4 regions of the Gracilibacillus sp. D59 genome follow, and region 3 is predicted to be linked to each of the others. Evidence: riboswitches for the same ligand, from Rfam matches in the RefSeq annotation. Region 3 holds a riboswitch; each other region holds the start of a gene.
What was found. A riboswitch is a leader RNA that binds a small molecule or an ion and turns the genes downstream of it on or off. The one in region 3 is predicted to bind S-adenosylmethionine.
Positions count from the first base shown of each region.

Region 1: it holds a riboswitch for S-adenosylmethionine, as region 3 does, so the genes downstream of both, sfnG (dimethylsulfone monooxygenase SfnG) here and ACTWP4_RS06180 (aminotransferase class V-fold PLP-dependent enzyme) in region 3, are expected to answer to the same signal.
Region 2: it holds a riboswitch for S-adenosylmethionine, as region 3 does, so the genes downstream of both, ACTWP4_RS19075 (methionine biosynthesis PLP-dependent protein) here and ACTWP4_RS06180 (aminotransferase class V-fold PLP-dependent enzyme) in region 3, are expected to answer to the same signal.
Region 4: it holds a riboswitch for S-adenosylmethionine, as region 3 does, so the genes downstream of both, ACTWP4_RS19815 (methionine ABC transporter ATP-binding protein) here and ACTWP4_RS06180 (aminotransferase class V-fold PLP-dependent enzyme) in region 3, are expected to answer to the same signal.

Region 1 is NZ_JBQQCK010000004.1:125,513-133,259, reverse strand. Features, by position in the region: gene ACTWP4_RS08995 (fatty acid desaturase) at 1-445, shown strand, start outside; gene ACTWP4_RS08990 (histidine kinase) at 884-2,017, shown strand; gene ACTWP4_RS08985 (response regulator) at 2,014-2,613, shown strand; gene ACTWP4_RS08980 (MDR family MFS transporter) at 2,711-4,114, shown strand; gene ACTWP4_RS08975 (MBL fold metallo-hydrolase) at 4,529-5,353, opposite strand; SAM riboswitch class I at 5,524-5,630, shown strand; gene sfnG (dimethylsulfone monooxygenase SfnG) at 5,762-6,844, shown strand; gene ACTWP4_RS08965 (NADPH-dependent FMN reductase) at 6,877-7,431, shown strand; gene ACTWP4_RS08960 (YpjP family protein) at 7,533-7,747, shown strand, end outside.
Region 2 is NZ_JBQQCK010000014.1:3,766-11,512, reverse strand. Features, by position in the region: gene ACTWP4_RS19085 (sulfite exporter TauE/SafE family protein) at 1-685, shown strand, start outside; gene ACTWP4_RS19080 (PLP-dependent transferase) at 1,388-2,554, opposite strand; gene ACTWP4_RS19075 (methionine biosynthesis PLP-dependent protein) at 2,556-3,641, opposite strand; SAM riboswitch class I at 3,712-3,815, opposite strand; SAM riboswitch class I at 3,983-4,081, shown strand; gene ACTWP4_RS19070 (inorganic phosphate transporter) at 4,332-5,429, shown strand; gene cobA (uroporphyrinogen-III C-methyltransferase) at 5,389-6,138, shown strand; gene ACTWP4_RS19060 (hypothetical protein) at 6,171-6,437, opposite strand; gene ACTWP4_RS19055 (cell wall hydrolase) at 6,558-6,989, shown strand; gene ACTWP4_RS19050 (MDR family MFS transporter) at 7,396-7,747, opposite strand, start outside.
Region 3 is NZ_JBQQCK010000002.1:659,462-667,208, forward strand. Features, by position in the region: gene ACTWP4_RS06175 (SGNH/GDSL hydrolase family protein) at 1-466, opposite strand, end outside; gene ACTWP4_RS06180 (aminotransferase class V-fold PLP-dependent enzyme) at 1,294-2,964, opposite strand; SAM riboswitch class I at 3,041-3,152, opposite strand; gene ACTWP4_RS06185 (Hsp20/alpha crystallin family protein) at 3,364-3,819, shown strand; gene cls (cardiolipin synthase) at 3,899-5,341, shown strand; gene ACTWP4_RS06195 (ABC-F family ATP-binding cassette domain-containing protein) at 5,722-7,605, shown strand; gene ACTWP4_RS06200 (aminopeptidase) at 7,605-7,747, shown strand, end outside.
Region 4 is NZ_JBQQCK010000015.1:59,904-67,650, reverse strand. Features, by position in the region: gene ACTWP4_RS19840 (ABC transporter permease) at 1-629, shown strand, start outside; gene ACTWP4_RS19835 (SLAP domain-containing protein) at 632-1,009, opposite strand; gene ACTWP4_RS19830 (methyl-accepting chemotaxis protein) at 1,103-2,824, shown strand; gene ACTWP4_RS19825 (MetQ/NlpA family ABC transporter substrate-binding protein) at 2,887-3,768, opposite strand; gene ACTWP4_RS19820 (methionine ABC transporter permease) at 3,891-4,559, opposite strand; gene ACTWP4_RS19815 (methionine ABC transporter ATP-binding protein) at 4,552-5,577, opposite strand; SAM riboswitch class I at 5,667-5,774, opposite strand; gene ACTWP4_RS19810 (DUF2334 domain-containing protein) at 6,095-7,747, shown strand, end outside.

The sequences.
Region 1 (7,747 bases), on a different contig from region 3:
CTTACTTGTCCAACTCCCAATTGCATATGTTGCAGGCGCTCTTGGTATTTGGTTGTTTTATGTTCAGCATCAATTTGAGGATTCTTACTTTGAGAATGAATCGGATTGGGATTATGTGAAGGCTGCAGTGGACGGAAGCTCCTATTATAAGTTACCAAAATGGCTGGAATGGATGACGGGAAATATTGGTTATCACCATGTTCATCATTTAGCACCAAGAGTACCGAACTATCATTTAGAGCAGGCACACCAGCAAACACCACCTTTACAGAAGGCAACTACTATAACACTAAAGACAAGCTTAGAATCGATTCGATTCCGATTATATGATGAAGAGCAGAAGACTTTCATTAGTTTTAAGGAAATGAAAATGCGTAGTAAGAATAAGAAGAAATCAAATATATCGATACCTTCGACGAAAGGTTCTCAAACGATTCGTTCCTAATTTGGGACGACCCCTATCCCCTGTCCCATTACTTTTTGGTACAATGTAGATAGGGGTTATTTTTTTGGAAAGTAAAGTATAAAAGGATACGTCTAGATGAACTAGGCGACATAAACTGCGAAATAACTTGGACTCCCAAGTGAATCTGGGCTGAGCGCGGACATTTGTTCCGCTATTTGTGACAAAAGTGCCGTTTTTAGGGTGGTCGCAGACATCTATTCCGCTATTCATCGAAAATAGTGCTAATTGAAGCCGAGATGAACCAAATAAGGGATTCAATGTCCGCTAACATGAAAAAACAAGTGATTTTCATTCAAATAACGCACTAAATGTCCGGTCAATAAATGTTAGCACCTAGATAAATTTTCTCTAGTTCGCAGTAGTTTTTCGAATATGGATTGGTCTAGTCACTAGGTTTTTCTTAATGAGGTGGTTGTAATGAGGCATTGGTATGATATTTTCCCCCGAAATACAGGGTTGAGTTTGTATATATGGATTATTTTTTGTGTGTTACCATTTTATTTTATTTTTCGTTCCACTTCCTTATGGGAGATTGCCGCTGGAATAGTGGCGACAATGTTGTTTTTTGGTTTGTATTGGATGACGTTTAATTCGCATGGTCCATTGGTATACATAGGATTAAGCATCGAATTTGTGGTTCATATTATGATGACAATTTTGTTTGGATATGTTTATTTTGCATTGTTCACCGCCTTTTATATAGGGAACATTCGAAGTAAAGCTGGTTTTATTACGATGTATGTTATCCATCTCGTTACCACTGTGAGCGCAATTACAGCAGGAGTTTTATTAAATTATTCCTTGTTTTTAACCCAGACACCTTTTTTAATTATGACGATTTTAGGGGTTATATTAATTCCGATAAATCGCTATAATCGATTTAAACAAGAAGTACTAGAAGAACAACTGGAGGATGCGAATCGAAAAATTGCCCAATTAGCAATTATTGAAGAGCGACATCGTATTGCCAGAGATTTACATGATACACTAGGTCAAAAACTATCAATGATAGGCTTAAAAAGTGAATTATCCGCAAAACTTGTGGAGAAAGATCCTGAAGTAGTGAAGAAAGAGTTACAAGATGTACAGGATACGGCTCGCCAAGCATTGAAAGAAGTTCGTGAAATGGTTTCAGATATGAGAAGTATCAGATTAGCAGAAGAAGTGGAACATGCCAAGCAGTTACTGGATGCGGCAGGGATAGAGAGAGAAATTACATTCGATGCAGATTGCGACCATCTCCCGCTTTTTTTAGAAAATGTATTAAGCATGTGTTTAAAAGAGGCAGTAACCAATGTAGTGAAGCATAGTCAAGCTATTTCCTGCTTCATTTATATTACAGAAACGCAACAAGCAATACGGCTAGCCGTGATCGATAATGGTATCGGTAAGAAGGATAACGAGAGTTATGGAAATGGCTTAAAAGGCATGAAAGAGCGACTGGAATTTGTCAATGGAACGCTTGATATTAAGAGGAAAAGCAATGGTTTTGAAGTGTATATATCTGTTCCAAAGGTTTTGAGGCAGATCGAAGAGGAGGAAGAGCTGTGATCCGAATTGTGCTTGCTGAAGATCAACAGTTATTATTAGGTGCACTTGGGGCTTTATTAGATTTAGAGGAAGATATGGAAGTAGTCGGAAAAGCAAATAATGGCGAAGAAGTATTGGAATTAGTAAAAAAAGAAATGCCAGACATTTGCCTAATGGATATTGAAATGCCGGTGATGACAGGACTGGATGCAGCGGAACAGTTGCGCAATCACTCTTGTAAAGTAATTATTCTTACGACTTTTGCAAGACCGGGATATTTTGAAAGGGCCAAAAATGCCGGTATCAGTGGTTATCTGTTAAAGGATAGTCCTAGTGAGGATTTAGCACAATCGATTCGTCAGATCATGAGAGGGAAACGGGTTTATTCTCCGGAATTAATTGATATAGCCTTTTCAGAAGAAAACCCTCTTACGAGAAGAGAAATCGAAGTGATGAAATTATTAGCGGAAGGAAAAACGACAAAAAATATTGCGAAAGAACTATTTTTATCAAATGGTACTGTACGAAATTATATATCGGTTATTCTAGATAAATTAGAGGTAAATAATCGTATTGAAGCGATTGCTAAAGTGAATGAAAAAGGATGGTTAAAATAGAGGCTGTTTTTCAGTTTCTATTTTTTGCTTTTTTTTGTAAAAGGGAATACAATATCCTTCGTGACTAGAAATATTCTGTGAATAAAGGAGTGAGAGAGTGACTACATCCGTTCAAAAGCGAGGAACTATCGTTGCTTTGTTATTAGCTGGTGCTTTTATCGCTATACTTAATCAAACGTTAATGATTACAGCAATTCCTCCAATTATGAATGAAATGGGGATTACTGCTAACTCGGCACAATGGTTAACGACCATTTTTATGCTAGTTAATGGTATTATGATTCCAATCAGTGCCTTTTTAATAGATCGGTTTACAACAAGGCAATTATTTATTACAGCTATGAGCGTATTTGCCTTTGGAACATTAGTTGCAGCGTTAGCTCCTAATTTTGCCATGTTATTAGCTGGACGTGTCATTCAGTCAGCTGGTGCTGGAGTTATGCTACCATTGATGCAAACCGTATTTCTCATGATATTCCCTGTTAATAAACGAGGATCCATTATGGGATTAGTAGGTTTGGTTATTTCTTTTGCTCCGGCAATTGGTCCATCATTATCTGGGTGGATTACTGACCAGTTTTCATGGCGTGTTTTATTCTATATTATTTTGCCTATTGCCCTTATTGATATCGTCATCGCTTATTTTGTTATGAAAAATGTAACCGAGATATCTAAACCGAAGCTGGACATTCCATCGATTATCTTATCATCTTTTGGTTTTGGTGGCTTACTATATGGTTTTACAAGTGCAGGGAATAATGGCTGGGGTTCTCCGATAACTATTGTTGTACTAATTGTAGGAGTTATTTCACTTGTTTGGTTTATTTTAAGACAGTTGAAATTGGAACACCCAATGTTAGAATTTCGTGTCTTTACTTATTCGATTTTCCCATTAACGGTAACACTTGGTATGATTGCTTTTATGGGCTTGATCGCGGTAGAAACTCTCGTTCCATTGTATATGCAGGAATCAAGGGAGTTCTCGGCTGTCCAATCGGGGCTAGTTATTTTACCAGGGGCGATAATCACCGGTTTTATGTCTCCGATAACAGGACGTATATTTGATAAAATTGGTGCAAGATGGCTCGCAATTGTAGGCTTCTCGTTGATGACAATTGGCTCCTTCTTGTTTTCGATTTTAGATGATAAAACATCCATTACTTATTTGACGATCGTATTTGCGATCAGAATGTTAGGTATTTCGATGGTAATGATGCCGGCAGCGACTGCTGGTTTAAATCAATTGCCGAAAAAACTTATTGCGCACGGTGCAGCAATGGATAACACATTGCGTAACGTATCCGCCTCTGTCGGAACTGCAATCATCGTAACGGTACTAACACAGGCAGAGTCAATTGCCGAACAAAGTGGTAAACCGTATCCAGGGATAACAGGCGCAAATACAGCTTTTTTAGTACTTTCGATTATCACCTTAATAGGGTTATTTTTATCCTTTTTTATTAAAAACAGGAAACCATACGACGAGGAAGAAGGAGATTAGTTTTAGTGGCTAATCTCTTTTTTTTAAGAACTTAGTGCAGAGTCAATAAACGACAAATCCAAAAAGGAAGAGCGAAGATTTGTTGAATAAATCGAGATAAACGACAAATCTAAGAAGGGTAAGCAAAGATTTGTTGAATAAACGAGGATAAACGACAAATCCAAAAAGAGAGAGCAAGGATTTGTTGAATAAACGAGGATAAACGAAAAATCCAAAAAGGGAGAGCGAAGATTTGTTGAATAAATCGAGATAAACGACAAATCTAAGAAGGGTAAGCAAAGGTTTGTTGAATAAACGAGGATAATCGACAAAACCAACAAGGAGAACGAAGATTTGTTGAATAAACTAAGTTAAACAACAAATCCAATAAAGCCACCCGATATAAACCGAGTGACTTTATGAGATAATTACCTATCAGTGGCGCTTATGTTTAGGAATAGCTTGTTCGATAAAGTTATCCGCTAGTTTTCTCAGTTCTTTTTTCATTGTCTCGCCTTCCATTGGCAGACCGTGCCCAGCGATGATGATATCAGGATCTAAATCAGCCAATTTTTTAACAGATTCCTCTGCCCCATGCCAATCTTGTGTAAAATAGGCAGGTGGACCGTAAACATGCTGAATAGGGAAAAACACAGCCCATGATGACTCTGGTTTATCTGTTGAAATTGCATCACCTGCAATTAATAATTTATCCTTCTCACGAAACAAACTGATATGTCCGGGTGTATGTCCAAATGTTTCAATGTATTTCCAATCTTTTAGAAAAGGAATAGAGCCATCGGTAGGCAAGGAAGAAACAAGTCCTTCTAAGTGTTCTGGTTTAGTCGGAAAGATCGTCGATAATAAAGAGATCATTCCCCCGCCAACGGTTGGATCACCTGGAGGATATTCTTGTTTTCCTGTGACATAGTCAATCTCATTTTCATGGATATAAATCGGTACCTGCCAGTATTCAGCCAATTTCTTCGCAGCACCAATATGGTCAAAGTGCCCGTGTGTTAATAAAATTGCTTGTGGTGGTTTGGTGCCATAACGATGTTCACAAGCATGAAGAATCCTATCATGATATTTTCGAGTGCCAGTATCTATTAAAACCCAATCTTCATTAGGTGCACCGATCATGACGACATTAACAATAAAAGTTCGGTAATAAGCTATATCTGGAAGTACCTCTTCTGGTATTGCATGATCGAAATCATGTTCAAGTTCTTTCCACTTATCGATATGTTCTTGATCCATTGTTTGTCCCACCTTATTTGAGCATAAGCTATCTTTATTTTGGTGTGAAAAGTGCTGAATTATACTATTGTCGAAAAATTTAAAAAATTACTTGTCGTTTTTGAAGTTGTATGATATGATGTTGTAACAAATTCAAGTAATTCACTTACAATTTAATAAACCGCAAGATTTTCTTATCCAGAGAGGTGGAGGGACTGACCCTAAGAAGCCTCGGCAACCAGCACAGATGTGCCCGGTGCCAATTTCAGAGGATCAAATTTTGATTCAAAGATGAGAAGATTCGACGCCGATTGTTTTTAAGATTCACGTGATGCAATCAATAGTAGAATCCTTCTCTATCTTTAAGAGAAGGATTTTTTTAATGTAGTTAAGTATTTAAAAAATAAAAAAAGTGAGGAGCATGCAAAGATGAGTGATTTATTATTTGCCTATTGGGTACCAAACGTTAGTGGAGGTTTAGTAGTATCAAAGTTACCACAAAAAACAGATTGGAGCTTTGAAGCGAACAAACGTTATGCACAAATTGCTGAAGAAGTTGGATTTGATTATGCGTTGTTACAAACGCGTTTTTTTGCTAGTTATGGAGCGGACAAACAACTAGAAGCAATAACATTAGCGACCGCTTTAGGAGCTGTAACGAAGAATTTAAAATTAATTGCTGCCGTGTTACCTGGACTTTGGCACCCTGCAGTTTACGCTAAGATGTTGTCCACACTGGATCATGTAACAAAAGGACGTGCTGCTGTAAATGTTGTAAGTGGATGGCTGAAGGATGAATTTACTGCCTATGGTGAAGAGTGGATCGATCATGATAAGCGTTATGAGCGTTCGGAAGAATTTATACGTGTATTACGTGCTATGTTTACTGAAGAACCGGCAAACTTTAGTGGGGATTATTACTCCATTCATGATGCACCGATGAAGCCAAAGCCAGAAGCTAATGTTCCAATCTTCCAAGGCGGGAATTCACAAGCAGCTAAAGAAATGGCATCCCGCGTATCTGATTTCTATTTCATGAATGGGAATACATTAGAAGGTTTTGAAAAGCAAATTAACATAGTAAAAGAGTTAGCGGAAAAAGAAGGAAGAGAAGTAAAATTCGCTGTGAACGGTTTTGCCATTGTACGAGATACAGAAGAAGAAGCTGTCCAATTATTACGTGATATCATTTCACATAAAGATGACGATGCAGTGGAAGGCTTCCGACAAGCAGTAAAAGAAGCAGGACAATCGACGAAACAAAAAGAAGGTATGTGGGCCAATTCAACAAAAGAAGATCTTGTCCAATATAATGATGGTTTTAAAACGGGTCTGATCGGTACACCAGAACAAGTGTCGGATCGGATTATTGAACTAAAGAAAATCGGTGTCGACTTGGTGTTGACAGGACACTTCCACTATGAAGAAGATCTAAGACGTTTTGGTGAAGAAGTGATTCCTTTAGTGAAACAAAAAGAAAAAGAATTGAAGGAAGCTGGTGTCTTTTCATGAAAATAGCTGCCATTGCAGGGAGCTTGACACCGTTGTCTAAAACGTTACTGACAGTGAAAGAAGCTGTTGACCATATTCGTTGTCATCATGATCATGTAGAAGTGAATTTGATAAATTTGAAGGAATACCAGCTAGATTTTTGTGATGGTCGCGATCCCTCTGAATACGAGGGTGATTCGAAAAAAATAATTAATGACATAGTTGAAGCAGATGCGCTAATAGTAGGTACTCCCATTTATCGAGGATCTATCCCAGGTGCATTAAAAAATGTATTTGACCTTATTCCCAACACAGCGTTGCGAGGGAAGGTGCTGGCATTTATCGCAACTGGTGGGACGTATCATCATTTTTTGGCAATTGAACATCAATTAAAACCGTTAGCCGGTTATTTTAAAGCATATACATTGCCTGGTAATGTATATGCACACAACGATCATTTTAAGAATAAACAGCTTGCCGATGAAGGTATTAAACAGCGGTTACATGAACTAGGTGATTCGGTCGTAACATTAAGTAAATCTCTTAACAGTGAAGTGATTGGTGCCGAAGAGCCAGAAATTCCACGACAAAGTTTAGCACAGACATAAGTAAAATTTATGTAAAAAATGAAAAAGCCCTTTACATGTATGGACAAATTAGTAAAACGTGATAAAATTTTAGTAAGTCGATGTGAGGGAGTTCGATCGAGATGAAAATGTGGATGAAAAAATTAACCGTTTTATTAGTGACAATCTTAACACTTGGTTTATATGTTCCGCCGATCTATATTGACGCTGATGTAGGTGTAGGTAAAAAGGACATAGAGCCAAGTGAAGACCGGCCAAAAGCTGAAATAGAAGATTCAATAACAGAAAAAAACCTCGTTCTTGAAGACTCTAGTCAACTTTATCTGCAAGAATTAAA
Region 2 (7,747 bases), on a different contig from region 3:
TGCCAAAGCTGGTGTAGCGAGTATGGGAATATTAGTTGTTACTGTTTTTATGATCATCTTTCCAGCTCGTGAGTCTGTAGGTATTTTATTACCCTTACTAATCGTCGGGGATTTATTTGCAGTGGTCTATTATCGCAGAAATGTTGTGTGGCGTTATTTATTTTCATTAGTGCCATGGGTTTTGATAGGGATTGTACTAGGATATTTTGTATTAGATGTCGTTACTAGTGAACAGTTAAAACCAATGATTGGTATTTTAGTATTAGCACTTATTTTATTACATATAAGCAAAGAAAAATTAGGGGAACGATTTGTAAAACTGTTGCCAGAATCAAAAGTTTTTACTTTTAGTATGGGAATTTTAGCCGGTTTCACAACCATGATCGGAAATGCTGCTGGCGGAGTGATGGCGATTTATCTACTCGTAAAAGGATTACCCAAACAAGAATTTGTCGGTACAGGTGCTTGGTTTTTCTTATTTGTTAATGTTATTAAAGTTCCATTCTATATTTCATTAGGTATTATTACAGTAGATTCGATTACTTTCAATACGTGGCTTATTCCTGCTATTTTGATCGGGGCCTTGATAGGTGTGAGAGTTATCAAGATCATGCCGCAAAAAGTATTCCAAATATTAGTTTTAGCATTTGCGGCATTGGGAGCTATCCGGCTCCTTATAGGTTAGTAGATTAAAAGAAAAGGAAATATTCGACAATAACTACGTGAAAGCAGGAGCAATTGTTGCGATTGATGGTTATGCTGATTTATCAGTAGATTATAATTCCCACACAGATCAAATGAAAAATGCCATTGGCAAGCAATAAAAATTGCTTTATCCATTTTAACTAGAGATTAGAAATGGAGTACAGAAAACATAAACTGCTAAGTTATACTTGTTGTGATACGCTAAAGCTAGGGAACTAGTTGAATGAACATCATTGTTCCCTTGCACCGAGGAAGCCTACTATGAAGCGTTACTAATAGACGCAGATGCGTCGTGGGGTTTCAGATTTGTGCTGATTCCATAGGAGTCTCCGTATTCTGCCTCCGCGACATTTAGTGTTCTGATTATTAGGAGTATAGGACTCATGGTGCTTAATCTTAAGGTTTCCTGTCAAATTATCAGAACACTGTTCGAAGCTGCTGAAAAATGCGACACTCTTGTGGGAACTCACGCGATAAAGATCCACTTGGTAAAGCGGTTTTCTTTACCAAGTTAGCTAAAAGCCTGAGCCCACGGAGTATTTTTCCGTAGCGACGAATTAGAAGACAACTTCAAAAGAATGGAAGAAAGCCATACTAAAGAGAATTTTCAATAGTTTCTGGTTTTTATCTATTTCGAATCAGATAAACAGCGATAGAACGGATAGATTTTCGCTGGTTTTTCTTACAATACCCCCGCTTTCACTGTTAAGGCATTTTTAAAGTCCTCGATCAGATCTTCTACATTCTCAATCCCGACAGATAAACGAAATAGTCGTTCACTAATACCTCTAGCTTCTCTTTCTTGCGCTGGCATTGCGGCATGGGACATAGTGGCAGGGTGAGATAAAATCGATTCTACTGCACCTAGGCTAACTGCAAACACAGGAATAGTTAATTGTTCGACAAAGCGTTTGGCATCTACATGATCTTTTACTTCAAAAGATAAGACAGCCCCTGGACTGGTAGATTGTTCAGAATGAATCGATGCACCAGGGTGATGATCTAAGCCAGGATAATATACATGTTCAATTTCATCATGAGAATTGAAAAAATCCGCCAGCCTTATCGCTGAGGAAACACTTTTGGAAAACCTAGGTTCCAGAGTTTTCATTCCTTGCAATAATTGATAACAGTCTTTTGCCCCAAGAATCGCACCATATGTGTTTTGTACAAACTTCAGTTTAGAAGCAAGTTCCTTATTATTCGTAACGGCTAAACCTGCAACGATATCACTATGACCTGATAAAAACTTGGTGGCACTATGTAATACGATATCGACACCTAGGTCTAATGGTTGTTGATGTAGAGGGGTCATAAATGTATTGTCTAAGTACGTTAAACAACTGAATTTCTTTGCAAGCTGTACTACTGCTCGAATATCGGTAATTTGTAATAACGGATTTGCTGGAGTTTCCATGTAAATAACCCTTGTATTTGGTTGAATAGCTTTTTCTACTTCTGCTGGATTTGTCATATCAACAAAAGTATGCTCAATCGAAAATTGTGTCAATAATTGCGTAACAAAGCGAAACGTACCACCATATACATCTTTGGTAATGACAATATGATCACCAGCTTTTAGCAGCATGAAAGCCGATGATATTGCAGCCATACCAGATGAGAAAGCAAAACCGGATGATCCGTTTTCTAATATTGCAATAGCTTCTTCTAATTGATCACGTGTAGGGTTACCAGAACGGCTATAGTCATAAGAACCAAACTCATTTAGTTGCTGTTGGTGATAAGTGGATGATACATAAATTGGTGGATTAACCGCACCAGTATGTTTTTCCTGATAGCCTTGCTGATTACCACCATGTGCAAGTGTTGTTTCATTTGTATGTCCCATATTATTTCCCTCCTAATGCTTGATAGATGTCTCTTTTTAAATCTTCCACGTTCTCAATACCGACAGAAAATCGGAGCAATGTATCACTAATCCCTCGTTTTTCCCTTTCCTCTTGTGGAATATCCGCATGTGTCTGAGTAGCAGGATAGGTAATAAAGCTCTCTACCCCTCCTAAACTTTCGGCAAATGATATAATTTTTAGTTGCTCCAGAAATGGAGAAACAATCTTTTTATCCGACACACGAAAACTTATCATGGCCCCTCTTCCGGGATAGAGAACCTCTTTAACGGATGGTACTTCTTTTAAAAACGCTGCCAATTGCCGAGCATTTTGTTGTTGTTTTTCAAGACGAAGTGCCAAAGTTTTCATTCCTCTTATTAAAAGCATGGAATCCATCGGTGACAATACAGCGCCAATAGCATTATGGAGGTAGGTCAATCGTTCACCAAGTTCAGTGTCTTCTACTACGACTAATCCAGCGAGTACATCATTATGCCCGCCTAAATATTTGGTAGCAGAATGAATAACAATATCTGCTCCTTGTGTTAAAGGCTGTTGTAAATAGGGTGTGTAAAATGTATTGTCTACAATAAAAAGTAATTGATGTTTCTTTGCAAGTGCTGCTAGACTCTCGATACTAATTTCCATTAATAACGGGTTGGTAGGAGTTTCTATGAAAATAGCTTTTGTATTTTGATTAATGTACTGCTCCATTTCGTCTGGATCTGCATATACTGGTGTAATGTTATATGATTCTTGAAAATGTTGAAATAAGCGATAGCTTCCACCATAGATATCCTCTGTTACGATAATTTCATCTTCTTGTTTGAATAAAGAGAAGACTAATTGGATCGCAGCCATACCTGAAGAACATGCGAATCCTTTTGAACCTTGTTCTAATGTTGCGATGGCATCTTCGACAATTTCCCGTGTAGGATTCGCAGATCGTGTGTAATCATAACCAGTTGACTGTCCCAGTGCTGGATGCTGATATGCGGTTGAAAAATAAACAGGGGCTTCCACTGCACCGGTACGTTTATCTTGTCGATTGCCAATTTGCGCAAGAGCTGTTTCGATATCGTTCATTTTATACATCCTTTCTAAATAAAAAAGAGGTCTTCGATAAGTAGAAGACCTCCTTGTTTAAGGTTGCATTCTCTTATCTTTGGTAATTTACCATCTGGATTTAGCACCATACAATTACTATTGCTGGTTGCTGAGGTGTCATCGGGCCAGTCCCTAGACCTCTCTCGATAAGATATAGTATTTTTGGAAATTTAATACATTTATCATACACCACAAAGGAAGAAATTACAAGGCGCATACCCAAAAAAAATTTTATATATTGGATCTGTTGACAATTACTAAAGAATGGCTTATATTATGGACATCATAATTATTTGGAAATTTATGAAAAATAATATATTGTCTTATCAAGAGAGAAGGAGGGATCTGGCCCTGTGAATTCTCAGCAACAGGCTTCCAAAGCACTGTGCTACATCCAGCAGCTTTTTGGCAGATAAGAGGCAAACTCCTACTTCATCGCCAAGTAGGAGTTTTTTATATTTATTTAACAGAAATATAATTTTTATCACGGTGCTAACCGTCTGTAAGACCCCCGAAGTAACACAAGAAAGTTAAATGGGGGATAATTATTATCTGAATCAAAACTGAGAGAACTAGCTAAATTTGTTTATTAATCCGAGTTTTCCTATGGGTATATAGGTGAAGAAAATAAAACCACGTAGGTTATAGTGGTGAAGGTTGGGATTTTAGATGTTAACAATAATTGCAATATTCGCTGCATGTCTATTTGCTTTTAACATAGGTGCAAGTGGTTCAGCAGCTAGTATGAGTATTACGTATGGTACTAAAGTAGTCAGGCAAAGAAGGTATGCACTAATAATTGCTGGATTAGGCGCCGTCACGGGTGCAATACTTGGAGGTCAACATGTTACGAATACGCTAGGGAAAGGTATCATCTCAGAAGAAATATTAGATATTAAGATTGCCTGTATTATTTTAATAGTTTCGGCTTTTACATTATTAATTACAAATTACATTGGTATTCCTTTATCGACTAGTGAGGTAACGGTAGGCGCAATTATTGGAGTTGGTATTAGTTACCAACAGTTGCACGTTCATACTATAGTAGTGATTGTATCCTTCTGGATAGTGGTACCAGTTGCAGCCTTTCTGATTACGCTTTTCCTTGAAAAATTTAGAAAGACCTTACAAAATAAAATAAATTATAAACCTCCTGTAAAACTATTGACGTTTATCTTAATCATAACTGGTATAATAGAAGCCATAGCTGCAGGTATGAATAATGTAGGGAATGCTTTAGGTCCATTAGTAGGTGCTGGGATCAGTTCAATGGAGTTAGGTTTACCATTGATGGCAGTTATTGTAGCGTTAGGGAGTATTTTGTTTGGAGGGCGTGTGCTAGAAACGAATGCAAAAAAAATTACTTCACTATCTCTAGGAAATGGTATTGTGATTTCAGGTGCTACTGGGGGACTGGTAGTAGGTGCATCATTACTCGGGATACCAATCCCAATGACACAGGTAACTACTTCGGCGATAGTCGGGATAAATGCCAGTTACCAGTTAAAAGATGTTTGGAAACAAAAAATTATTCATCAAATAGCAAAAGTGTGGATTACATCTCCGATTGTATCATTAATTATTGCATTTGGATTGACAGAGGTAATTGTTCAACAGAGATTTTACCAAGTGATACTTTTAACATTAGCTATTATTGCTACTTTTATATTAGTGAGATTTCGAGAAAAACCAGCAAAAGTAAACACAAAAAAAGGATGGGATCAACATGGGGAAAGTGTACTTAGTGGGGGCAGGACCAGGAGATGAAGAATTAATTACTGTCAAAGGATTACGTGCTATACAGGAAGCAGATGTTATCCTGTATGATCGCTTAGTAAATCCATCATTATTAAAACATGCGAAGGAAGAAGCAGAACTGATTTTCTGTGGGAAACAACCACAGAAGCATGGGTTAATTCAAGAAAAAATAAATGCACAACTTATAGATTATGCTTCAAAAGGTAAAATAGTGACGAGGTTAAAAGGAGGCGATCCCTTTATTTTCGGTCGAGGAGGAGAGGAAGCGATTCATCTTGAAGATAACGAGATAGAATATGAGGTGGTACCAGGAATTACGTCTGGAATAAGTGCTGCAGCATACGCTGGCATTCCACTTACTCACCGTTATATAAGCGGATCGGTAAACTTTATTAATGGCTCCAATCCTGAGGCGAAATCAGACGAACAATGGCGTCATATTGCCAAAGGAGCTGATACTTTGTGTTTTTATATGGGAATCAGGAAGTTCCCTGTAATTTGTGAAAAATTAAAGAAGGCTGGATTAAGTAAAAATACTCCTGTATCTATTATTCATTGGGGGACGTTACCACAACAAAAAACAGTTGTTGCCGATTTAGAAACGATTTCTGAGCGACTACATGAAATAAGTAATCCCTCTTTAATTGTAATAGGAGAAGTAGTTCGGCTTCAGGAGCAAATTAAGTGGTTTAAGGAATCTACAGAAGCAATGTCTTAAGGAAAGAATGACTAGTTATGATATCATCATAACTAGTCATTTTTAATAGCTTTCATAATTTGTTCTTGATCTTTTTCCCAGTCCCATTGTGGATTTATCCGGTCTATAAATTGTTGGAGTTGTCTTTCTGATAAATCCTTTTTACCATTTGAGTTGTTTAGATAAGATTTAAGTTCCCATTCTCCTCCTTTTTTGTTTTCAATCGTTTTCCACTTTACTGTAAATATATAGTCATTACCGTTAATATCAGCGTGAATTAATAAGATATCCTTGTGTAAGATAAAGTTACTTAGTTCCATAGCAAAGCACCTCCTAATCAAAGTATACCACATGCTGAAAGGGATTACATTAGTGATTCGTTTTAGGGTATTCATCATTTTTCATTGATTGAATATAAAGGGAATAGAGGAGGTATAGGAATGGCTGTAATTAAAGCAAATGAAGCAGATGTGAGGTTATTAGCCCGTTTAATGAGAGCAGAAGCAGAAGGTGACGGTAAGCTTGGTATGCTTATGGTAGGTAATGTAGGTGTGAATCGGGTGAAAGCCCGTTGCTTGGATTTTAAAGATATTAATACGATAAACAGAATGGTTTACCAAAGTCCTGGAGGTTTTGAAGCAACACAGAAGGGATACTTTTACCAAAGAGCCAGGGAAAAAGAAATACGTTTAGCACGAAGGTCAATCAATGGAGAACGTAATCATCCTGCAAGCTATTCTTTATGGTTTTTTAGACCAGAAGGTACCTGTCCGGCACAATGGTTTGACCAATGGAATGCTGGGCGCTACAAGAGTCATTGTTTTTATAGTCCAACAGGAGAAGATTGCCCGAGCGTGTTTAGGACCTTTTAATCTGATCTTTTTTCCGATCCAGCTTGAGGCGTCTCATACATTTTCATTAGGAATAATATAATTAGCTAAGAAGGTATGAAAGTTTTAAAAAAAGTACACATAAAACATAAACTGCGAAAGTAACTCTTTTGTGATTTGCTTTCTTCCATTCTGCATTTTGATGAATGCTTGGATACGCTACGGCAAGATACCTCGCTTTCCAAGAGCATGGCCATAGCGAGGGAACTACTTGAATGAAAATATTTGCTCCCATGGGTGGGTAGCCGGAGTGGTGGTCAAACGGTCGATCTATTTCATAATGGCTACTAAACGGGTCGCACATCAATTTAGCATTTTGTGATAAGGGCTGGGCAGGTTTTGCCTAGTTTTTCTTATCAATCTCTTGTTCGAAGGTATGATGGATTTTTTAACTTCTGTTTTGCTTGTCGATTGTTACTTTTGGGAAGAACCATAATATGACAAAGGTTAAGGTTCCAATGATAAATAAGCCAGTATAGACAGTATGTAAAGCAAATGTTAAGGCATCCTGCATTGATGCTAGTATTTCTGGAGAGATCGTATCGCGCATACCCTCATCTAGCAACACATCTGTACTGGCAACTTCAAGATCTTTTCCTTTTTGCTGGTAGTAATGATTTAATTGCATATTTAATATTCCACCAAGAAATGCCGCGCCGACTGCACTGCCAATAATCCGCATAAACATATTAAGTGATGTTGCAACTCCTCTTTCATACCATGAGACACTGTTTTGAATC
Region 3 (7,747 bases):
TTGTAATGAGTACCAGATCTGCTTTTTTTAAGGATTCATTAATCTCAGGATTTTTCTTTAACCTCTTTAATAAGTGATCTGTGCGATTTCCACGTTTACCAAAGTTATCAAATGTCACGTTTATGTTTTTTTCGTCCAACCGTTTATCTAAAATCCCAATATAGCCGCCATTGCCTGTTTCATCGCCAACTCCCTGGGTTAAGGAATCACCAATTGCGACAATGTGTGTATCCTTTTGAAAAAAGTTGAGTGCTTCCTTTACAGCGTTTCGCACGCTTTGTGTAATGGATTCTTGTTCGTTTTCTTCATTTGTTTCTTCTTCTGTCTCTTCAGTTACTTCTTCGCTAGGTTGAGAGGTAGAATCAGTTGTTTTTTCTTTATTATCTGATTGGAAAAACAATAGAAAAATAGCGATTCCAGCAACGAGGACAAATACTATAATAAAAATGAACACCTTTTTGCTCATCACCAACACCTACAATAAAAAGTCTCTTACTTGATTATACCCGTCTTTTGAATTTGATAACACAATAGAATATTTAAGGTACAACACATAAAACATAAACTGCGCAATAACTTTTCATGGACTTGCTTTCTCCCAATCTTTCTTGAAGGGAGTGCCATGGCAACGCTCCGGCAGAATACTGCGCTTTCCATGGGCACGGCTTCAGCTAACTTGGTAAAGAAGACCGCTTTACCAAGTGGATCTTCAGCTCGTGCTGTTCCCATAGGAGTCTCCGTATTCTGCCTCCACTAATAACATAATTCTATCTTTTTAAAGTGGGAGTACTCGGAAACTAATTCCCGTGTATTACCTCTTTCAAAAATCAGCACACTACGCAGAGCGGAGGCAAGATACGGAGACTCCTACGGGACCAGCACGTGTCCGAAGACCCCGCAAGAAAACGCCCTTTGTTTCTGAGGAGACTGAGGCCGTGCCCGTGGAAAGCGAGGTATCTTGCCGTAGCGTATGCTTGCACTCATCAAAAACTAAGATAGAAGGAAGCAATTTTAAATATTCATTACTTCGCAGTTTGTATCTAGTGCGTATAAGGACCGGGTGGGTTATCCTTATTTTTTTCTTATTAACATGTGTTAAAGGTTATGCAATTCTATGGATGAAAATGCTTGTTTTGTATAATGATATGTATTGTATCACAACAAAGAAATTATGGTAAATAGGAAAATGTGCTGTAAACACAGTAATAAGACCGCAAACCAATAACAAGGTCTGCGGTCTTATGTATATATATTTATCTTGGGGAGATAAATAACGATAGTCAGGGAGAAATGTTATTCTCCACGGCGTAAGCGATCTGCTTCCTGGAACGGACATTTATGTTCCACAACAATTTGTCCATTTGCTTCCGCCTTTTCTTTAGTTGTAGGGTCTGTTTGCTCTTTGGCAAACCAGACAATTTTTGCTTTATCAGTATAAGCATTTGCTGCTTCCTTACTGTCAGTGACGAATAAAATATCAATCTCACCTTCTGCAGCAGCTGCTGGAGTTATTTGATAACCTAATTTTTTCAGTTTACTTAGTGCTTCTGAACCTTCGATATCACCTGCTACTGCAATTGTTTTTGGACGAATTTCTCCATTTTCACGAGCAAGAGGAGACGAAAGTGCCCATGCAATTGCTTTTTCACTATCGGGTTTGACAGTTGGTTCACTGTTAGTTGCTTTCGCGATCGCTTGATCAAGGTCTGCAATAATATCATCTGCAGTTTCGATCCCGACAGACAAACGAATCAATTCCTCTTTAACACCGGAAGCTTTTAATTCTTCTTCATTCAACTGCTGGTGTGTAGTAGATGCAGGGTGAATAATTAATGATTTTGCATCTCCCACATTAGCCACATGGGACCATAAATGAACATTATCTATCACCTGACGACCAGATTCTTTTCCACCCTTTATACCAAAGACGATAATAAAGCCAAAATGGTTACACAAATATTTTTTTGCTAATTGGTGAGAAGGATGATGTTCAAGTCCTGGATAAGAAACCCATTCTACTTGTGGATGGTTTTCTAGGTAATTAGCAACGGCTTTTGTGTTTTCACCATGACGTTCAATGCGTAAATGCAACGTCTCTAGTCCTTGTAAGAAATAAAATGCATTTTGCGGACTTAATGATGGACCGATATCACGTAGTAGTTGCACACGTAATTTAATAGCGAATGCAGGTGGTCCAATATCAATTCCAAATCGTATACCATGATAAGTCTCATCTGGCTCAGTAAATCCAGGGAATCGTTCGCTATTCCAATTAAATCTACCACTATCTACGACAATTCCCCCAATCGAGGTACCATGACCACCAATCCATTTCGTTGCGGAGTGCACAACGATGTCAGCACCCCAGCTAATCGGTTTACATACATATGGAGTTGCGAAGGTATTATCAATAATTAATGGTACACCTTGTTCGTGAGCGATATCAGCAACAGCTTCAATATCAAACACATTTAGACTAGGATTTGTAATCACTTCACCAAAAACCGCTTTCGTTTTTGGGGTAATGGCAGCTCTGAAATTTTCTGGATCTGTTCCATCTACAAATTTCACATCAATACCATATTTCGGCAATGTTTTATTAAATAAATTGAAAGTACCACCATATAAGTTACTGTCGGCAATAATTTCATCACCGGCATTGGCGAGGTTTAAAATAGCTAATGTGATAGCAGATGCACCAGATGCAGTACCGACAGCAACTACTCCATCTTCTAATAAGGCAATGCGTTGTTCAAATGCGTCAACAGTTGGATTCATAATACGAGAATAAATATTACCCATTTCTGCTAAAGCAAATAAGTTTTGTGCGTGCTCGGTATCATTAAATACGTAAGAAGTTGTTTGATAGATCGGAACGGCACGAGCATTTGTTGCAGGGTCTACTTGTTGTCCACCGTGTAATAGATTTGTTTCACTACCTGGAAATTGGAACGAATTTGTCATTATGTACCCTCCTTAAAAATTAGAAAAACCTCTTCTTTACGAAAGTAAGAAGAGGTTGAAAATATTAGCTGTCCTCCTCTTATCTTTCAGGTAAAACCTGTAGGATTTAGCACCATTTCAATTTGATGTTCAAACTGATGGTTGCCGGGCTTCATAGGGCCTATTCCCTCTGCCTCTCTAAATAAGAGTTATTACATATTCAATTGAATAGTCCTTATTATAAGTTATATTCTGGAAACCGTCAATAAAAAATCAGAATATTAATAAAAATTAACTTCAGGATCATTTATAGCCTAAATGCATAAAATGAATTGGAGGATTTTAATCCCGTTTCTACCACTGTAGATACAGGATAAAGAAATTCCTTGTTGATGGAAGTCATTGAAAGGAGTGATTCAAATGCCACAAAAAGGCGGAATGCCAGAATGGGGAGAGGATTTGGTGAAAAAATTAGATGCCTTTCTTTATGAAAAACCAACACGAAATGTCATGGAAACGATTGATAGCTTTTTTGAACAAGCAAAAGTACCAAAACAAATCCCTGCTGATGTTGCAGAAACAGAGAAGGACTGGATCGTCCGTGTTGATTTACCAGGTATTAAAAAAGAACAAATACAACTGCGAATAGTAGGGAATCAAATTACAGTAATGGTCAATCACCAGGAGGAAACCGAACAGTATGATGATTCGTATCATTACTATCATAAGGAAAGAAGGCAGCATCGTAATCAGCGAACGATAACATTGCCATATGCTGTTGATAAACGAACAGCAAAAGCAAGCTTCCAAAATGGTGTGTTAGAAATTAGAGGTCCTAAAACCGAACAAGATAATGACTCAATCACGATCGACTAAGCTGATAGCGATTGCTATTAGCTTAGTCATAATTATGCTATATTAAGAGTATAGAGGTAGTCAGAAGGGAGGGGTTCGTATGGAATTTACGCAACTTATCATAAGTTTTATCTTAATTTTTAATATTCTTTTATCTTTAACCATTATCTTTTTAGAGCGTAAAAATCCCACTTCTACATGGGCATGGATTATGGTATTGACATTCATTCCGATTTTTGGATTTATTTTATATCTTATCTTTGGTAGAAAACTAAGTAACAAAACAATTTTCACTTGGGATACTAAAAGCAAATTAGGTGTCAAAACGGCAGTACAGCATCAATTGCGTGATATTGAAAATGGCGACTTCTTTGTCAAAGATCCTAGGATGTATCAATATAAGGATCTATTCTATTTGCATTTACGAAATAATGATGCGATCTTTTCACAGGATAATGATGTCAACGTATTTACGGATGGAAATCGAAAATTCAACTCTTTGTTAGAAGATATCGAAAATGCTACAGATCATATTCACCTATTGTATTATATAGTAAGGTCTGATCACCTCGGTACACGTTTAGCGGACGCTTTGATTAAAAAGGCAAAAGAAGGGGTTGAAGTTCGTTTTTTATATGACGATTTAGGATCCCGGACGTTAAGCAGGAAGATGGTTCGAAAAATGCGTCATGCCGGGGCAGAAGTCGAAGGATTTTTCCCACCGTTAATTCCGAAGGTCAATTTTAAAATTAACCACCGTAACCACCGCAAGCTTGTGATTATTGATGGGGAAATCGGCTATATCGGTGGTTTTAATATTGGAGATGAATATCTGGGGGAAGACAAGCGATTCGGTTATTGGCGTGATACCCATCTGCGCATCTCGGGTAGTGCTGTAGAACATTTGCAAACTCGATTTATCCTGGATTGGAACCAGGCGTCCCGCCATGATATTGAATATGATGAGCGTTATTATACACCTGTTCCCGCTGGGAATATCGGTATGCAAATTGTTTCAAGCGGTCCGGATTCTGAATGGGAACAGATAAAAAATGGCTACATTAAAATGATCATGTCAGCAAAAGATTATATCTTTATTCAAACACCTTATTTTATTCCGGATGAAAGTCTGTTAGATGCATTGAAGATTGCCTGTCTATCAGGAGTAGATGTCCGTATTATGATTCCGAATAAGCCAGACCATCCTTTTGTCTATTGGGCAACTTATTCGTATATCGGTGAAATGTTAAAAGCGGGGGCAACCGTTTATATTTATCAAAAAGGTTTCCTACATGCTAAAATGATAGTAGTAGATAGTAAAATAGCGTCAATAGGAACAGCAAATATTGATGTCCGCAGTTTTCGCTTGAACTTTGAAATAAATGCCTTTTTATATAATGAAACATTGGCAGAAATGCTGGTTGATGAATTCGAAAAAGATATGGAACATGTAACAACACTTACATATTCGTTATACCAACAACGTTCAGTATGGATTCGTTTCAAAGAGTCAATTTCAAGATTGATTTCACCGATTTTGTAGTAATTCAGTTGAACTAGGGAGACAGCCTTTTAAAGAAAAAAATAGTAAAAAAATATAAACTGCGAAGTAACGTGGGCTTCCAAGTAAATCTGGGCTGAGCGCGGACATTTGTTCCGCTATTTGTGACAAAAGTGCCATTTTTAGGGTGGTCGCGGACATCTATTCCGCTATTCATCGGAAATAGTGCTAATGGAGACTGAAATGAACCAAATAAGGGATTCAATGTCCGCTAACATGGAAAAACAGGTGATTTTCATTCAAATAACGCACTAAATGTCCGGTCAATAAATGTTAGCACCTAGATAAATTTTCATTACTTCGTAGTTGTTATCTTCTACGACTTAGCTGAAAGTTGAGGGGCACTAGAAAGGATAGATACAATGCGCATGATTAAAGTAGAGGATCTTGTCAAAACATATGGTGAAAAAGTATTGTTTGACGGGATTTCGTTATCGATTACAGACACCGATCGTATCGGTTTAATTGGTGTCAACGGTACGGGAAAATCCACCTTATTAAAAGTATTAGCAGGGATCGACCAAGCAGAAGCTGGCACCATTGATCATCCGAATGATTACCGGATAGAATACTTAGATCAGGACCCACAGCTAACAGATGGGGACACGGTGTTGAACCAGATATATTATGGTGATGCAAAGGTGATGGTCACCTTAAGACAATACGAATCAGCTGTATTAGCTTTGGAACAAGATCCTGAGAACGAAGCAATGCAAAATCAATTATTAAAAATGCAAGAAAAAATGGATCAGCTAGAAGCATGGGATGCCATGACCTTAGCCAAAACAATCTTAACGAAATTGGGTGTTCCATCGTTTGACAAAAAAACAGAGAATCTTTCTGGCGGACAGCGCAAACGCGTAGCAATTGCTAAAGCATTAATCCAGCCGGCAGATTTACTTATACTCGATGAGCCAACCAACCATCTTGATAACGATACAATCGAATGGCTCGAAGAATACTTGCCAACTTATCAAGGTGCAATTTTGCTCGTTACCCACGATCGCTATTTTCTCAATCGTATTACCAACCGTATTTTTGAGTTGGATAAGGGCAACTTATATACATATGAAGGCAATTATCAAACCTTTTTAGAACAACAAGCATTAAGAGAAGAACAGGAACTCCAGGCAGAACAAAAGCATAAAAATATTCTCAAAAAAGAAATTGCCTGGCTTAAAGCAGGAGTAAAAGCAAGAACAACAAAACAAAAAGCACGTATCGATCGTGTCGAGCAAATGAAGGAGAAAACTTTTGATACGACTAAACAGGATCTAGAGTTTCAAGTTGGTTCCACTCGCCTCGGTAAAAAAGTCATGGAAATAAAAGACTTAAGTAAAGCATATGATGGTATCACCTTATTTAAGGATTTTGACTTTCTAATCAAGCCTGGTGACAGACTTGGTATTGTAGGCGCCAATGGAAGTGGGAAAACAACATTACTTAATATTTTAGCTGGTCGCGTCGAACCAGATGCAGGTACTATCGATGTCGGTGAAACCGTGAAAGTAGGGTATTACACACAAGATCATCCACCACTTGATGATGCGATCAAAGTAATTGACCTTGTCCGTGATGTAGCAGAGGTGGTCCACACAATAGATGGTAGTGTAATTACAGCTGAACAAATGCTGGAACGATTTTTATTTCCAAGATCACAACAGTGGACATACGTCAGAAAGTTATCGGGTGGCGAACGGAGAAGGCTATATTTGTTAACCGTACTAATGCGAGAGCCGAATGTATTATTTCTGGACGAGCCAACTAACGATCTTGATACCGAAACTCTCGCAGTACTTGAAGATTATTTAGATCAATTTCCGGGAGTTGTCATTACGGTATCTCATGATCGCTACTTTCTGGACAAAACTGTCGAACAGATTATTGCCTTTACCGGAAGTGAAACCTTAACCTTTTTTTACGGAAATTATTCCGAATTCCGCGAACAGCAAAGAGAATCAGAAGCGAATCAAATTAAGGCAACACCGAAGCAAAAACCGAAACGCAAAAAGAAAAAACTATCCTATCATGAGCAAAAAGAATGGGATACGATTGAAGATGAAATTACAGAGCTAGAAGCAGAGCTTGAGCAAATTGCAACAGAAATTGCCGAAGCAGGCAGTGATATAGGTAAAATTCAACCACTTTATAATAAGCAAAATGAAGTCGAAACCTTGCTAGAGGAAAAAATGGAACGATGGGAAGAACTATCTCTATTAATGGAAGAGCTGAAGGAGGAGTCATAATGGCTGACAAACAACTACAAGAAAAATATGCAGAACTTGCATTAAAGACAGGTGTTAACTTACAAGAAGGACAAGCATTAGTGGTCAATTCCTCAATAGAAGGAGCAGATTTTGCGAGAATTGTAGTCCGTAAAGCATATGA
Region 4 (7,747 bases), on a different contig from region 3:
CAGACAATGAAGTGCTGCAGCAAATGATTGGTAAGAATCCAAACTATACGTTGACAGAACAATTTATTACAATGTTAATGGTGGTTTTATCGATATTTGCGACTATTCCAATGATTATTTTGTTTTTAAAAATACGAGCAGAAGAAAAGAAAGAACGTAATGAACATCTGTTAACTACAGGTATTTCAAGATATAAATTATTAAGCCACTACCTTGGTGTATCGGCGATAATGGGTGTTATTTCGTTATTTATTGCACTTTATGGATTATGGGCAGCTGGAGCAGCGGCAATGGATGACCCAATTCCATTTGTAAATATTTTAAAAGCAGGAATGTCGTATTTACCCGCTATGTTAATCATTTTAGCAATTGCAAATTTATTGTTTGCATTTTTGCCAAAGTGGACACCACTAGTATGGGCATACTTGGTATTCTCCTTCTTCACCGTATATTTAGGTGGAATGATAGACATACCAGAAAAGATATCAAATATTTCAAGCTTCAACCACATCCCGCAAATCCCGGTTGAAGAATTTTCGTGGACGCCACTACTCATACTACTGGCTATTGGCATTATCAGCCTTGTTATCAGCCAATTTGGCTACCGAAACCGAGATGCAGAAGGGTAGGGTTAGTGCCCCATTGCCAATGAAAATGAGGCATTCCCCTCGTTACCTTTACCAATGTCTGGGAAGATAAAGGTCCAGGGCATGGTTGTTTTGGCTGGCAGGTGGAGCCTTCTTTCTTGTACTTGCTGGCTTGCTATTAAGTTATTTTCTTGAAAAAGTTGGATGTTGATGTTGGTCAGGTCTGCTTTTTCTGATTGGAAGTTATGGATTAATGTTGTAATGAGTAAATCATTGCGATGATTTACCGCACTTCTAATCGGAACAAAAGAGGCACCATCGTCAGCATCTTTTTTTGTTTGTTCAAAAACCTCTTCTATTTTCTTACGATCTTGTGGACTGATCGTTTTGTTCCACGCCTCTTCAAAATATAGCTTTTGCATGTATACAGCTCCTTTAATAAAATCTGCCAAAATTTATTTATAATTAATAATGAGTCGATTTTTGTCGATATAATGAAAAAGGAGATGATAAAGATGAAAAAATTTTTCGAAAATCAGAAACTATCGACAAAACTGTATGCGATTGTAACTTTAGCAGTTGTAGTAATTGTAGCTAGTAGTGCCTTATTTATTAATACTATTCTATCAGTAAGTGATAACTTAGAACAACAACTTTACGATGATCTGTATCAACCTACATTTTATTTGTTGAATGCTGACCGGGATTTATATCAGGCAGACCAGGCTCTTGTTACTTCGATTTTGAATGAAGCAAGTCAAGAGGAACAAAGAGCAACTTTTGAAGAAAATGTTCAGCAAGTAGAAGAAAGAATGCAAGTGGCAGAAGAAATTCTGCGGAACGATGACCAGATTGACCAATCGTTTGTAGATGAGCATCTGGAAAACTTCCATAGTGGATTCAATAAATGGAAGGATATGACGGAATCTGTTTTGCAAGAAAGTGATACTACTATGCTCAACAACCTTTTGGATAATATGAGATCAGAATTTGATAATACACGTAACCAAATAGATTTGCTACAACAGGAAATAGATGAAACCTCAAAGGAAATATTGGAAGAAATTGAAACAACAACCCACTATATTGTTATTTTTTCTGTGGTAATCATGGTTATATTTATTATTATATTATTTGTGTTAAGCTTTTTCCTTATCCGTCAAATTACGAAGCCAATTTCTCAGCTCGTTGATGCCAATGAGCAAGTGGCCGGTGGTAACTTGGATATCGATTTACTTGACGATAATCGCAAAGATGAAATCGGTAGTCTGGCAAAAAGTACGAACCAAATGATTAATGAATTAAAAAGTATGGTACGTTATATTCAGGAGATATCAGTAGAAGTAAACGGACAGAGCAAAAAATTATCGCAAGCATCTGATGAAGTGAATGTGGGGTCCCAACAAATTGCAACAACAATGGAGGAGATGTCAACTGGGGCTGAACAACAGGCAAGTGCTTCTAGCGATATTTCAGCATCCATGGAAGCGCTCCACGGAAAAATTGAGACATCTTCAGAGGAAGGAAATGCCTTGCAAATAGCTTCCAATGAAGTATTGGAATTGTCAACAGAGAGCGGTACAAAGTTAAATGACTCTGTAGTACAAATGCAAGAGATTACAACAATGATGCAAACGTCAGTTTCTAAAGTGAAAAGTCTGGAACAACAATCTAATAAAATCTCTACGTTAATTGATGTTATCCAAGATATTGCAGAACAAACGAACTTATTAGCATTAAATGCAGCAATTGAAGCAGCTCGTGCGGGTGATTCTGGAAAAGGATTTGCTGTAGTAGCGGATGAAGTAAGAAAGTTAGCAGAACAAGTAAGTAGCTCTGTTACAGAAATAACAGATATAATCGGTGGATTGCAGTCAGAAACAAAGGATGTTGCGGGTGTGTTAGAAGGAGGTTATTCCACTGTTGAATCGGGAAATCAACAGATTCAGGAAAGTCAACAAAGTTTCCAGACGATTCAAACACAGATGACAGATATGATAGATAGAATCAATAACATTAGTACGAATCTTAAGGATATCCAATCATCAAGTGAAAAAGTTAGTAATGCAAGTACAGATATTGCTTCAACATCTGAAGAAGTAGCGGCTGGTATTGAGGAAAGCTCCGCAACCGCAGAAGAACAATCGGCATCGATGCAGGAAATTACCAACAACGCCAATCAACTCGAAAAATTGTCACAAGATTTAAATCAGCTTATTGGTAGGTTTAAAATATAAATAGGAAAGTGAAGAGGAAGATACAAAAAAGCACCTGGTTAGCCAGGTGCTTTCCGCTTTGCTTATTCAGATACAGGTACTACTGCACCTTCATATTCCTCTTCAATAAATGTTTGGATTTCTTCAGAACGTAATACTTCTACTAATGTGTGAAGAGCTTCGTTATCTTTATCTTCAGCACGTGCTGCAATCACGTTCACGTATGGTGATTTAGAATCTTCTAATATTAATGCATCTTCAGTTGGTACTAGACCTGCTTCGATTGCATAGTTAGTATTGATTGCAACTAATGCATCTGTTTCACGCTCATAGAATTCAGGAAGGAAGCCTGCGTCGATATCAGTATCAAATTCTAGGTTTAATGGGTTTTCCACTATGTCTTTGACAGTTGCATCAACGGCTTCAACATCTTCAGCAATTTTAATAAGTCCTTCTCTTTCAAGCAGTGAAAGAACACGACCATGGTCAGCAACAGAGTTACTCATGATGACAACTGTTCCTTCTTTGATATCATCAATACTTTTAATATTTTGAGAATAGATTCCCATCGGTTCGATGTGAATACCACCGATGTTTACAAAATCAAAACCTTTTTCTGCCATCTGTGACTCTAAATAAGGAATGTGTTGGAAATAGTTTGCATCAAGAGTTCCGCTTGCCAAGTCTTCATTTGGGAATACATACTCTTGGTATATTTCAATTTTAAGTTCAATTCCTTTTTCTTTTAAAATCGGTTTTGCTTTTTCAAGTACTTCAGCGTGTGGTGTACTTGTAGCTCCAACAACAAGTTCTGTTACTTCCTTTTCCTCATTACCTTGTTCAGTTTCCTCTGTTTCTCCAGCGTTGTTACTGTCAGCAGCTTTATCCTCCTCATTTGCTGTTCCACAAGCAGCTAACGCGAATAAAAGTAATGTAGCAAATAATAATGTAAGTAATTTTTTCACAATAGATCATCCCTTCTTAATTTTTTATATTTAGCACGGTGCTAATCGTCCGTAAAACCCCACAAGTAAATCAAAGAAGCTAAGTGGGGATAACGGATGCTAACACCCTGATAAGTCTCACTTTATCTTTTATCTATCGATTTGGATAGTAAATCCCCAATAATTTGAAAAATAAACACAATAATAATAATTAAAATCGTACAAGCTAACACGACATCAAAATTCCAGCGTTGGAAACCTTGTAAGTATGCTAAGTTTCCAAGCCCACCTGCACCAATAACACCAGCCATTGCCGTATAACCTATTAAAGCAATTGCTGTTACTGTTAAACCAGAAATAAGAGCGGGCATCGACTCGGGTAACAATACTTTCAAAATAATCGTATGTGTTTTGGCACCCATTGATTTGGCTGCTTCGATAACCCCTTTATCAACTTCCTTCAAGCCAATTTCAACCAGACGGGCATAGAATGGTGCAGCTCCGACTATTAATGCTGGTAATGCAGCTTTCCATCCTCTGATCGTTCCGATTAAGAAATCGGTAAAAGGAAAGAGTAATAGAATCAATATGATAAAAGGAATGGCACGAAATACGTTTACGATCGTTGCTGTAATGAAATTAATAAAGCGATTTTGCCATAAGTTCCCTGAATCTGTTAGAAATAATAATAATCCAAGTAAAATACCAAAAATTAAAGTACCGAGTATCGCAATGCTCGTCATATAAAATGTTTCTTGCGTGGCTAACCACAAATCCTCCAGTATTACATTAGGGAATAATTCCTTAAGCATGCTTTAACACCTCAACTTCTACACCGGTGTTTTTCATAAATTCGATAGTTTCCTTTAAGATTTCTTTTTCACCGTTAATTTCAATAAATAACGTACCGTAAGCACCTTCCTGTGTAGGTGCAATAGAACCTTGCAGTATATTAACCTCTACATTAAATGTTTTGGCTACCTCACTGATAAGCGCTCGCTTAGCACTGTTTCCAATAAAGTGCAGTTTTATTACTTCACTGTCTTCCCGATCATTAATAAACTCTGTCAATTTTTCCTTATCATGTTCTAAAGGATTAAGCTGCTGTACAAAGCGCTTGGTTGTCTTGGATTGTGGTTTGACGAAAACATTCAGAACATCGCCTGTTTCTACCACTTTTCCATTTTCCATCACGGCAACGCGATGACAAATCTTCTGGATGACATGCATTTCATGTGTAATCAAAATGATGGTCAGCCCTAATTTGTTATTAATAGAAACCAGCAAATCTAAAATATCATCAGTTGTTTCGGGATCAAGTGCAGAAGTTGCTTCATCGCACAATAATACTTCAGGGTCATTCGCCAATGCTCTCGCTATTCCGACACGCTGCTTTTGACCACCACTTAATTGTGAAGGATAAGCATTTTCTTTACCAGAAAGGCCAACGAGATTGATTAATTCCAACACTTTTTCTTTTCGTTTTGTCTTTGATACACCAGCAATTTCCAATGGGAAAGCGATATTTTCAAAAACAGTTCTAGACCATAATAAGTTAAAATGTTGAAAAATCATGCCAATTTTTTGACGCTTTTTTCGTAACTGATGCCCAGCCATTTTCGTGATGTCTTTATCATGGATAACCACAGAACCATCTGTTGGTTCCTCTAATCTGTTGATCAAACGGACAAATGTACTTTTACCAGCACCACTATATCCAATTACACCGAAAATTTCGCCTTTTTCTATATTAAGTGAGACATTATCGACAGCTTGAACTTCTTGCTTTTTTGTTTGATACAGTTTCGACAAATTTTGAATTCGAATCATTCTTTCACACTCCTTCCTTTATTGTGCCGCAAACACAACAAAAAATCCTTTCTGTATTAAGAGGACAGAAAGGATGGTTATTAAATGTCCTCTCATCTTTCAAAGCATAAAAGCTTTGATGGATTTAGCACCTATCAGCTTTAACTGACGGTTGCCGGGTTTCATAGGGCCATTCCCTCCACCACTCTTGATAAGAGCTACCGTATTTAATTGATAAACATCATAATAGCATCACGTGGAAGAATCGTCAATTCTTTTTGAAAAAGTAAAACTATTCAGAAAATTAAAGAACAAAACTTTAATAGATTTACAAAATCTGTCCCGAATGTTTCCTGATCAAAAATTGTAAACCGATTGAACAGAACAAGAGGTAGGTGCGGAACCCATAATTTCCGCATCGTATGTTTAATTACTGCGTTTTTTGCCAAAAAAATATAAAAATATTAATAAAACCCTTGTGTTCTTTATATATTTATTATATGTTCTTTATAACAAACGTTTTAGGAGGGAGAGTAAAATGATTAAGCGATCAAACGGGCAAATGTGTAGTAAAATCATTTTTCTAGGTATCATTATTATTTTGTTGTCAAACCCACTATATGTACAAAGTTCAACTGCAGATAATATAAATGTACTGGTCATTTACTCTTCAGAAGATGGAGAAGTTGATGAGCATCAACGGTTACTAGATCTTCTCATCGGACATTTCACATCATCTATAACTTTTCTCTCTAGCACTGAAGTAGAGGCAAACGATTTGTCAGGAGTAACCCATCTTATATATTACGGTCAAGTGTCTGAAAAATTATCGTCTACTTTAATTGATTCATTACATTCATATAAAGGTCCAATATTGGGGATTGGTCATAATGTCGAACAAATTACTAGCCATTTCTCATATATTGACACAACAGAAAGCAAAATAGTAAATGATGTAGTAATCAAACGAGATACAACGAACACGGTCAAGTTAGATTCACATCCAATAATGGAAATTTCAACAGATAATGATGATGTAGAATCCTTAGTTGAATCAGTCCATGAAGATGTTCATTACCCGTTACTTATAAAGAATAAGGATACGTATTACTATGCCACACCTAACCTATTTCCACCCGTATCCAATTTCTTGGCAGATGAATTACATACATTTTTTGATAGCTTGCATAAGCCATCAACATCTGCACTACTGAGATTAGAGGATGTTCATCCGAGAACAGATCACGAGGAACTAGAGGCGATCGCTAACTTTTTAACTGATAAAAATATTCCTTATATGGTATCTGTTACTCCGGTATATGTGAATCAACAGACGGAAGAAGAATATCATTTGTGGGAAGCACCAAACTTGGTGGAAACATTGAAAGACATGCAGAAGAGTGGAGCGAGTATTGTGCTACACGGTTATACAGATCAATATCAAGATGGCCAAACAGGGGATGGATTTGAGTTTTGGGATGTGGATAAAAATATGCCGGTGATGGAGGAACCGGGAAGCAGAGAATTAATAGAAATAGAAAAACAATCCCTATCAGAGGTAGAAAATAGAAATGAATCAGCCTATATTGAGGAACGTATTAAAAAAGGAATAAAAGAACTCGTGGAATATGATATTTATCCAATTGCATTTGAAGCACCACATTATGCAGTGAGTCAAAATGGCTATCAGGTGATTTCGAAATTTTTCTCTACTTATGTAGGGCAAGTACAGTTAACGGATGAAGATTGGAGGATAATGACTGAATCACCCTATATTACTACCCCGGACTTTTTAAATGGAATGAAGCTTGTACCCGAAACAATTCGCTATATACGTTATGATGACCCAACTTCCATACAAGATATAAAAAAACGTATTGACGAATTTACGATTGTTCGTGATGGGATAATTGGTGGTTTTTATCATCCATTTTTAGGATTAGAAGGTCTAAAGGATTTAGTGCGCGAGATGGAGGAGATTCCTAATCTTGAGTGGATTGACCTTAGTGAAATGGAGCATAAAGTAAAAGTCGATCAAGAGATGTATACTATTAAAAATGGAAATGTAATTACTCCAGATATAGAAGAAAAGACTAAAAAAGAGAAAAGTAGTTTGTTTGAGAATTATCTAAATCAAGTATCAAGTACAAATATATTGTGGGTTTCAATTGGGGCAGGCTTCATACTAATT